DNA from 3 places in the Streptomyces sp. NPDC107550 genome. Region 1 is predicted to be linked to each of the others. Evidence: riboswitches for the same ligand, from Rfam matches in the RefSeq annotation. Region 1 holds a riboswitch; each other region holds the start of a gene.
The links. Region 1 has a riboswitch for cyclic di-AMP ahead of ACZ7LY_RS28135 (C40 family peptidase). Riboswitches for the same ligand answer to the same signal wherever they lie in the genome.
Positions count from the first base shown of each region.

Region 2: linked by a shared signal. The riboswitch ahead of ACZ7LY_RS01815 (M23 family metallopeptidase) and the one ahead of ACZ7LY_RS28135 (C40 family peptidase) in region 1 are both predicted to bind cyclic di-AMP.
Region 3: linked by a shared signal. The riboswitch ahead of ACZ7LY_RS27555 (transglycosylase family protein) and the one ahead of ACZ7LY_RS28135 (C40 family peptidase) in region 1 are both predicted to bind cyclic di-AMP.

Region 1 is NZ_JBVKBC010000029.1:58,911-62,176, forward strand. It holds gene ACZ7LY_RS28130 (hypothetical protein) at 5-358, shown strand; gene ACZ7LY_RS28135 (C40 family peptidase) at 430-1,632, opposite strand; cyclic di-AMP (ydaO/yuaA leader) riboswitch at 1,641-1,805, opposite strand; gene pcrA (DNA helicase PcrA) at 2,070-3,266, shown strand, end outside.
Region 2 is NZ_JBVKBC010000001.1:424,311-427,576, reverse strand. It holds gene ACZ7LY_RS01825 (M16 family metallopeptidase) at 1-58, shown strand, start outside; gene ACZ7LY_RS01820 (M16 family metallopeptidase) at 76-1,443, shown strand; cyclic di-AMP (ydaO/yuaA leader) riboswitch at 1,779-1,943, shown strand; gene ACZ7LY_RS01815 (M23 family metallopeptidase) at 1,957-2,769, shown strand; gene ACZ7LY_RS01810 (GntR family transcriptional regulator) at 3,101-3,266, shown strand, end outside.
Region 3 is NZ_JBVKBC010000028.1:16,061-19,326, reverse strand. It holds gene eno (phosphopyruvate hydratase) at 1-424, opposite strand, end outside; gene ACZ7LY_RS27555 (transglycosylase family protein) at 1,223-1,963, opposite strand; cyclic di-AMP (ydaO/yuaA leader) riboswitch at 1,968-2,127, opposite strand; gene ACZ7LY_RS27550 (transglycosylase family protein) at 2,308-3,266, opposite strand, start outside.

The DNA of each region.
Region 1 (3,266 bases):
GAGCATGGACGTACTCATCCACCTCTTCGTCGGTCTGCACATCATCGGCATCGCCGCGCTCCTCGGCGGCTTCCTCGCGCAGATGTCGGCGATCGGGAAGGGGACCGCCCGGTTCACCAAGGGCATGCTGCACGGCGCCCTGACGATGCTCGTGACCGGCGTCGCCCTCGTGGGGCTCAACGAGGCGCAGGGCGCCACCCTGAACAACGTCAAGATCGGCGTGAAGCTCGCCGTCCTCGTCGTGATCCTCGGCATCGTCTACGTCAAGCGCGACGAGGAGACCGCCGAGAAGGGCCTGTTCGCGGCGGTCGGCGGCCTGACCATGCTGAACATCTTCATCGCCGTGCTCTGGACCTGACCGGCCCGCCGGCCCCGTACACGAACGAAGGCCCGGACCGCGCAGGTCCGGGCCTTCGGTCGTGCGCCGCGTCAGGCGGGCCGCACCACGCTGTGGATCGCGGACGTGCCGTCGTAGTAGATCGACTCCTCGCGCACGTACGCGCCCGGCTTCGGCGCGTGGATCATCATGCCGTCGCCCAGGTACAGGCCGACGTGGCTGATGTCGTCGTAGAAGAAGACGAGGTCACCCGGCTGGATCGAGGACAGCGGGACCGTCGTGCCCACCTTGACCTGGTCCCAGGTCGTGCGCGGCAGCGTGATCCCGGCGGCCTTCCACGCCGCCTGCGTCAGCCCCGAGCAGTCGTACGAGCCGGGCCCGGTCGCGCCCCACACGTACGGCTTGCCTATCTGGTTCTTGGCGAACGCCAGCGCCTGCGCCGCCTTCGCCGCGTACCCCGACGACGAGCCCGTCCCGGCCCCGGAACCCGTGCCCGCGCCGGAACCCGAGCCCGTGCCCGAGCCGCCCGAGCCCTGCCGGCCGGCCTGCTCCTCCGCCTTGCGCCGGGCCGCGTCCTCCTTCGCCTTCTGCCGCGCCGCCAGCTCGGCGGCCTTCTTGCGGGCCGCCTCCTCCTTGCGCTTCTCGATCGCCGCGAGCCGCGCCTTCTCCTGCGCGGTCAGGCGGGAGAGCAACTGCCGGGCGTCCGCGAGCTTGCCCTGCACGTCCTGCTTCGACGTCTTCAGATCGGTCTGCGACGAGGTGAGCTGCTGAAGGTTCTCCTGCGCCTCCGTCCGCTTCTTCGCGGTCTGCCGCTGCTGCTCCTGGAAGTCGTCGACCGCCTTCTTCTGGCGGGACGTCATCCGGCGCATGAGCTGGTCCTGCGCGAAGTAGTCCTCGGGGTTGTCCGCGAGGAGCATCGTCGCCGTGTCGCTCACCCCGCCGTCGCGGTACTGCTCGGCGGCGAACCGGCCCAGCTCCATACGGGCCGCGTTCATCCGGTCCGTGCGCCGCGCGATGTCGTCGAGGAGCTTGTCGACCTGCTTCTTCTTCCGCGCGGTCTGCTCCTTGGCCGCGTTGAACTTCTGCGTGGCGACCTCGGCCTGGCGGTAGAGCGAGTCGACCTTCTTCTGCACTTCTTCGAGGCTCGGCCGCCGCGGCTGCTCCGGCGCGGCCTGCGCCGTCTGCGACAACAGCGCCACCGAGGTGAGCGCGGCGGTGGTGATACCGACAGCGGGGGTCGTACGAAGACCACCGGTCATCCGGGACCGCGTACGCGGCTTGCGGTGCGACGCCACTTCTGGCGACTCCTTCCGTGGTCCGCCTACCGGGTTAGCTGTCGGGTTCGGGCTACGGAAGGTGCCCTACGGCGTGGGGCCCGCTGATGCCGGGCCGTGAGCCGACTCACCCCAAGGTCGGTGGGTCCCCGGTTCCCCGCCTCACGGCGTACGGGACTCGGCGGGGGCCGCTCGCTCGCCGCGACGTCCGCGGGCGGGGGGACGGGCGGCCCGCGCAGCACCGTAGCCAACTCGTGTTGCTGCTGTGAAGGTTGATGTGCGATATGCCCGATACATTTTCGTGACCTCGGGTACGCGTGCGGGTTCGGCGCCCGTTCTCTCACGCAGGGTGCCAGAGCGGGCGCGTACGGTCAGTGCCGCGCGCCCGGGGCGTGTGCTGTGCCGTATCGCAAAGGCGGGGGCGGGGTGTCAGTGGGTCCGCCTAGACTCGTAGAGCGATGAGCAGCCTCTTTGACGACCACTTCCTGGCCAGCCTCCAGAGCGGAGCGGAAGCACCCCCGCCGCCGCCCGAGGACGAGCACGAGGGCCCCGGCGCCGAGCCGATCCCCGACGACCTGTTCGGCGGGAAGTTCGACGTGCCCCCGGCCAGGGACGCCCACTACCGTGACGGCGCGCCCCGCCCGGTCCTCGACCCCGCGGCCCTCCTGGAAGGGCTGAACGAGAACCAGCGGGCGGCCGTGGTGCACGGCGGCTCCCCCCTGCTCATCGTCGCCGGCGCGGGCTCCGGCAAGACCCGCGTCCTCACCCACCGCATCGCGTACCTGCTCGCCGCGCGCGGGGTCCACCCCGGCCAGATCCTCGCCATCACCTTCACGAACAAGGCCGCGGGCGAGATGAAGGAGCGCGTCGAGTCCCTGGTCGGCCCGCGCGCCCACGCCATGTGGGTCTCCACCTTCCACAGCGCGTGCGTGCGCATCCTGCGCCGCGAGTCGAAGAAGCTCGGCTTCACCTCGTCGTTCTCGATCTACGACGCCGCCGACAGCAAGCGGCTCATGGCCCTGGTCTGCCGCGACCTGGACCTGGACCCGAAGAAGTTCCCGCCTAAGTCCTTCAGCGCCAAGATCAGCAACTTGAAGAACGAGCTGATCGACGAGGAGGACTTCGCCGCCACCGCCGCCGACGGTTTTGAGAAGACCCTCGCCCAGGCGTACGCGATGTACCAGTCCCGGCTGCGCGAGGCCAACGCGCTGGACTTCGACGACCTGATCATGACCACGGTCAACCTGCTGCGCGCCTTCCCGGACGTCGCCGAGCACTACCGCCGCCGCTTCCGGCACGTCCTCGTCGACGAGTACCAGGACACCAACCACGCCCAGTACGCCCTGGTCAGGGAGCTGGTCGGGACCGGCGCCGCGCATGACGCCGACGTGGACGCGGGCCTCGACACCCCGCCCGGCACGGACGACCCGGGCCCCGCCGAGCTGTGCGTCGTCGGTGACGCGGACCAGTCGATCTACGCGTTCCGCGGCGCCACCATCCGCAACATCCTCGACTTCGAGGAGGACTACCCCGACGCCACGACGATCCTCCTGGAACAGAACTACCGCTCCACCCAGACCATCCTCACCGCGGCCAACGCGGTCATCGAGCGCAACGAGTCGCGCCGCCCGAAGAACCTGTGGACCAACGCGGGC
Region 2 (3,266 bases), on a different contig from region 1:
CGCCCCCGCCGGTTCCGAAGACGAGAGCGACGACAGCGACGAGGAGGCGGGCCGGTGACCGAGCAGCTCGCAAGCATGGAGTTCCACCCGCAGCCGCAGGCCGGCGCCCCCAAGCCGTGGGCGTTCCCGGCGCCCGAGCGCGGGTCCCTCGGCAACGGCCTGACGGTGCTGCGCTGCCACCGGCCCGGCCAGCAGGTCGTCGCCGTCGAGATCAACCTGGCGGCGCCGCTCGACGCCGAGCCCGCCGGCCTGGACGGCGTCGCCACGATCATGGCGCGCGCCTTCTCCGAGGGCACCGACAAGCACTCCGCCGAGGAGTTCGCCGCCGAGCTGGAGCGCTGCGGCGCCACGCTCGACGCGCACGCCGACCACCCCGGCGTCCGTGTCTCCCTGGAGGTGCCGGTCTCCCGGCTGGCCAAGGCGCTCGGCCTGCTCGCCGACGCGCTGCGGGCGCCCGCCTTCGCCGACAGCGAGATCGAGCGGCTCGTACGCAACCGCCTCGACGAGATCCCGCACGAGAGCGCCAACCCGGCCCGCCGTGCCGCCAAGGAGCTCTCCCGCCAGCTCTTCCCGGCGACCTCGCGCATGTCGCGCCCGCGCCAGGGCACCGAGGAGACCGTCGGCGCGATCGACGCGGCGGCCGTCCGCGCCTTCTACGAGAAGCACGTACGCCCCGCCACCGCCACGGCCGTCGTGGTGGGCGACCTGACGGACGTGGACCTCGACGCCCTGCTCGCCGACACGCTCGGCGCGTGGACCGGCGACACCGCGCAGCCGCTCGCCGCCCCGCCGGTCACCGCCGACGACCGCGGCCGGGTCGTCATCGTGGACCGGCCCGGCGCCGTGCAGACGCAACTGCTCATCGGCCGCGTCGGGCCCGACAAGCACGACCAGGTGTGGCCGGCGCAGATCCTCGGCACGTACTGCCTGGGCGGCACCCTGACGTCCCGTCTCGACCGTGTGCTGCGCGAGGAGAAGGGCTACACGTACGGTGTGCGCTCCTTCGCGCAGGTGCTGCGGTCCACGGCCGACGGCACGGGCGCGGCGATGCTGGCGATCAGCGGCTCGGTGGACACGCCGAACACGGGCCCGGCGCTCGCCGACCTGTGGACGGTGCTGCGCACGCTGGCCGCCGAGGGGCTGACCGAGGCGGAGCGCGACACCGCCGTGCAGAACCTCGTCGGCGTCGCCCCGCTGAAGTTCGAGACGGCGGCCGCGGTCGCCGCCACGCTCGCCGACCAGGTCGAGCAGGAGCTTCCGGACGACTTCCAGGGCCACCTGTACCAGCGGCTCGCCGAGACGGGCACGGTGGAGGCCACCGCGGCCGTCGTGAGCGCGTTCCCGGCGGACCGGCTGGTGACGATCCTCGTGGGCGACGCCGCGAGCATCGAGGCGCCCGTCAGGGAGCTCGGCATCGGCGACGTGAGCGTCGTCGCGGGCTGAGCCGTCGCGCCACGCGCGCGTACGAGCAAGACGAGCGTCTGGAGCGCCAGAAACGTCAGGAGCGCCAGGGAGCCCCGGTGGTCACCGCGACCGCCGGGGCTCCTTCTGTCGCGTGGGGCTGAACCGTCTCGTGGGGTGGGACCGATCCGGCGCGTGGGACCGATCACGTCCGGCCGTACCCCCTATCGGATCACGTATGTCCGTTTTGATGGGGAGGTTGCCTGTCTGCTCTGTGGCATGCGCGACAAAAACAGCGATCTGTTTGTTGCGGGAACGGTGGCCCGCTTAGCGTCGGTCCGGCTGTTCGGCCAGACCCACGTCGCGCCCGCGACACCGGACAGTCATCGCCGAGTCCCCCTACGGCGCGAGCCAGGGGAGCCGGGGACCCATCGCAGTCCCTGGGGTGAATCGGGCGCGCTTCCCGCGAGGGGAGGGCCCCGTAGGAGACCTTCCTGCTCCGAACCCGTCAGCTAACCCGGTAGGCGAGAGGGAAGGAAAGGAACAAGCCCCTTCATGGCGTTCACCCGTGCCACCGGGAAGCATCGTCGTCCCAGCCGCCTCACCCGTACGACCGCCAAGGTCGCCGGTGTCGCCGCGCTCACCACGACCGGTGTCGTCGCGGGCCTCGCGGCCCCCGCCCTCGCCGCCGACGCCGCGGCCCCGGCCGAGCAGAACGGACTGACGCAGGCCGTCGCCATCGGCGACTCGCTCGCCGCCCAGATCGACGCCCAGGCCACCGCGCAGAAGAAGGCCGCCGACGAGGCCGCCGCCAAGAAGCGCGCCGAGGCCGAGGCCAAGAAGCGTGCCGAGGAGGCCAAGCGCAAGGCGGAAGAGGCCAAGCGCAAGGCCGAGGAGAAGGCGAAGCAGGAGCGCGAGGCCAAGGAGCGTGCCGCCCGCGACGCCGAGCGCAAGCGCCTGAACGCCTATGTGCCGCCCATCGCCGGCTCGTACGTGTCCACCGCCTACAAGGCGAGCAGCGGCCTGTGGTCCTCCGGCAGCCACACCGGTATCGACTTCCACGCCGCGTCCGGGACGAGCGTCCACGCGGTCGGCGCGGGCACGGTCGTCGAGGCCGGCTGGGGCGGTGCGTACGGCAACAACATCGTGATCAAGATGAATGACGGTACGTACACCCAGTACGGTCACCTGTCGTCCATCGGGGTCTCCGTCGGCCAGTCCGTCACCCCGGGCCAGCAGATCGGCCTGTCCGGCTCCACCGGCAACACCACGGGCCCGCACCTGCACTTCGAGGCCCGCACCTCGCCCGACTACGGCTCGGACATCGACCCCCTCGCGTACCTGCGCGCTCACGGCGTCAACGTCTGACCCCGGACCCGGACCCGGACCCGGACCCGGACCCGGACCCCGGTCCCCGCGCCTGAAGCGGCGTCACGACAGCCCCGGCTCCCCGCGAGCCGGGGCTGTCGCCGTATGCGGACGCCTGCCCCACGCGCGCGTAGCGGGCCGGTTTCTCCCGCCTGATTTCACCCCGCCAGGTATTCAGTGTCCCAAAAATGACCCCCGGCCGCCGCCTTCCGCCGGAATTCCGAGAATGGTGGAATAGAGTCGTCGGGCCGGTGCGCGGAAGAAGCGGACGCGCTTCGGCGCGGCGGAAATCGAGCGCGTTTTCGCGCGGGTCCAGGCGGAGGTTCGGGTCATGCGCATTCCCGCGCACTCGGTATGCACGGCGATCCGCGACGACATCGTCGCGGGAGTCTACGAGCGCGGCGGCAGACTCACCGAGGAGGTACTGGCGCGGCGCTACGGAGTCTCGCGCGTCCCGGTGCGTGAGGCGCTGCGCACCCTGGAGGCCGAGGGATTCG
Region 3 (3,266 bases), on a different contig from region 1:
GCGCGTTCGGGCCGCCCAGGTAGCGGAACAGCGGGAGGTCGCTGGCCTCGGACGCGGCGTGCGCGACGGCGAGCGAGACGCCGAGGATGGCGTTGGCGCCGAGCGAGCCCTTGTTGTCGGTGGCGTCCAGGTCGAACATGGCCTGGTCGATCAGGCGCTGCTCGGTGGCGTCGTAGCCGACCAGCTCCGGGCCGATCTGCTCGATGACGGCGAGGACGGCCTTCTCGACGCCCTTGCCCTGGTAGCGGTTGGGGTCACCGTCGCGGAGTTCGATGGCCTCGAAGGCACCGGTGGAGGCGCCGGACGGGACGGCAGCACGGCCGGTGCTTCCGTCGTCGAGGCCGACCTCGACCTCGACCGTGGGGTTGCCTCGGGAGTCCAGGATTTCCCGGGCTACGACGACGTCGATGGACGGCACGAGCATCTCCTTCTGGGATGTGACGCGGTCTGCGGTGGGCCGTGTGTTCGGGCCCGCCTCCCCCTGAGCCTAACCGGCTCGGGAGCATCGGCCAGCCGACCGACCGTCTCGTGGACAACGCCGAGAGCGAAATGTTTCCGTGCGAAACAATTAGGCACCGTGTGCTTTCCCAGCGCCCCCAAGGGGGGTGGGCCTTCCGCCCAGGACTTCCGCCCCCACTTGTCCCGCCGGGGGTGAGCGGGCCATCTTTCGGGCGGGGGGCTGCCCCGCGTCGCCGTTTGGGGAGTCCTCCGGCGGAGGCCGCTTGCGGCTGAGGTTCGCGCAGTTCCCCGCGCCCCTGAGGAGTTACCAGGCCGAGGCCCGCTGCCCTGAACGTTTCGCGCAGTTCCCCGCGCCCCTGGGTGAGTGGGCGGTCCCGCCCGGTGGGTTCCTCGACTTTCGTCGTGGCTGGTCGCGCAGTTCCCCGCGCCCCTGGAGGGGCGACTGCGTCGCCACCTCCCCCCCCCTGGGGAGCCGGGGCGCAGGCCCGCTCCCTCAGGGGCGCGGGGAACTGCGCAACCTCAGCTACAAGCAGCCTCCGCCTGGAGAACTCCCCAGGGGCGCGGGGAACTGCGCGAGAAGCCCCACCGGCCCGCAGGTGACCACGCACGCGTAGTGCCCCGTCAGGGGCGCGGGGAACTGCGCGGCCGGCCACTCACCCGCCGGAGGCAGGACGTGGCGAACCCCCCGCCCAGGGAAGGGCAGGGGGTTCGGGGGGGGTGCTGGGGGTCCGCCGGCCTCCAGTACCTACGCGGAGCGCACCGCTTACTTCAGGTGAAGCTGCTGCCCCGGGTAGATGAGGTCAGCGTTGGAGACGATGTCACCGTTCAGCTTGAACAGCTTCTGCCAAGACGTCCCGTGCGCCTGAGCGATCTTGCTCAGCGTGTCACCGGAGACGACCTTGTACTCGCCGTCACCCTTCTTGACCGTCTTGCCGGTCGGCGTCGTGACGGTCTTGCGCTCCTGCTGCTGCGGCTGAGCCTGCGGCTTCGGCTGCTGCTGGGGCTGCTGCTGCGGCTGCGGAGCCTGACGCTGCTGCGAACGGTTGGCGGGCTGCTCGGCCTGCCGCTCCTGCTGCTGCGGCTGGGCCTGCTGCTTCGGCTGGGCCGGGGCCGGCGCGGAGTTGGACGTGGAGGCACCCGAGAGGCCCACGCCGCAGCTCGGCCAGGCGCCCTTGCCCTGGGAGGCGAGAACCTTCTCGGCGACGGCTATCTGCTGCGCCTTGGAGGCCTGGTTGGCGGTGGACGCGTAGGCGGTACCGCCGTACGCGGCCCAGGTGGAGGCCGAGAACTGGAGGCCACCGTAGTAGCCGTTGCCGGTGTTGATCGACCAGTTGCCACCGGACTCGCACTGCGCGACCTGGTCCCACTCGGAGGTGGAGGCGGCGGAGGCGTTGGTGGCGCCCATCAGCGGTACGGCGACAGCGGCGCCGGCGACACCGGCGAGCGTGGCGACACGGACGGCCTTGGACGGGCGGCGGTGCTTGCCCTTGCTGGAAAACAGCATGGAGAGATCCCCTCACCGACGCCTACGAGGTGAGCTGTCGGGTTCGGGCCAGTGAGTGCCCGGCCGCGCATCCTTGTGCGCGGCTTCACCCCAAGCCGCTCCGGCTTTCGTCCGGTGCGGCACCTACCTGGGTCCCCCGCTCCTGCCTACGGCGCTGACGCGTCGACTGTTCCCGTACGGACGTTGGCAGGATTCGGCGTGACGTCCATCGGGGCCCGCATTGGCGAGCGGTCAGACCGTAAGCAGGCGATCCGCCCGATTTCAAAGACGATCAGGCCCTTTGAGACCCATCTCTCATTCTCGCAAAAGCGGACAAAGGGCCATCAATCGGTCATGAACCGTCGTTACTTTTCACCCGATTTGAGCCCTAGATCCAGACTCTGACCAGGGAGGATGAGATCGGGGTCGGAACCGACCTCCCGCTTGTTGTGCTCGTACAGCGCGGACCACCCGCCACGGACGTCATGGGCGTCCGCGATGTCCCAGAGGTTGTCGCCGGAACGGACCGTGTACGTCTGTCCGTCGCGCCCCTCGCCGCGCGAGGCGTGACGCCCCTCACCCTCGCGGGAGGCGTCCGTGTCGTCCGCCGCGCGGTCCCCGCGGTGCCGGCCCCCGGCGGAGTCGTCGGCGGAGGCGTCGGCGCCGGGCGCGGTGGGCGCGTGCGTGGCCGAGGAGCCCGTACGGGAGGTCTCGTCCGTGCCGTCGGTGCCGTGGGCGCCCGCCTCAGCGGAGGGCGCGTCTGACGGGTCGTCGGAGGTCTGGCCCGGGGCGGAGGCGTCGGGGCGGTCCGCGTGTCTGTCGGTCCGCTTGCTGCCGGAGGAGTCGTCGGAGGGGTGCCGGGAGGCGTCGGCGGACGGCTTCGCGGACGGGCTCTGCGAGGCGTCCGCGTCGGCGTGATCCTTGTCTCCCTTGTCGGGGGAGCCGCTCGGCAGGCCCGTCGGGTCGGCGGAGCCGGAGGGCAGCAGCGGCGGCAGGCTCGCGCCCGGGTCCACGTCCGCCGAGTCGTCGCTCTTGGTGAGGCCCGCGGTGAGCGAGCAGCTCGGCCAGGCGGTCGGGCCCTTCGCGTCGAGGACCTTCTCGGCCACGGATATCTGCTGCGAGCGGCTGGCCTGGTCGGCGGTCGGGGCGTAGTCGAGGCCCCCGTACTTCTCCCACATCTCCTGGGAGAGCTGGAGGCCGCCGTAGTAGCCGTTGCCCGCGTCCAGGCTCCACTGGCCGCCCGACTCGCACTCGGCGAGCTTGTCCCAGGTGGCGGTGGTCGCGGCGGTCGCGTTCGACGCGGCGAGCAGCGGGATCGCTATGG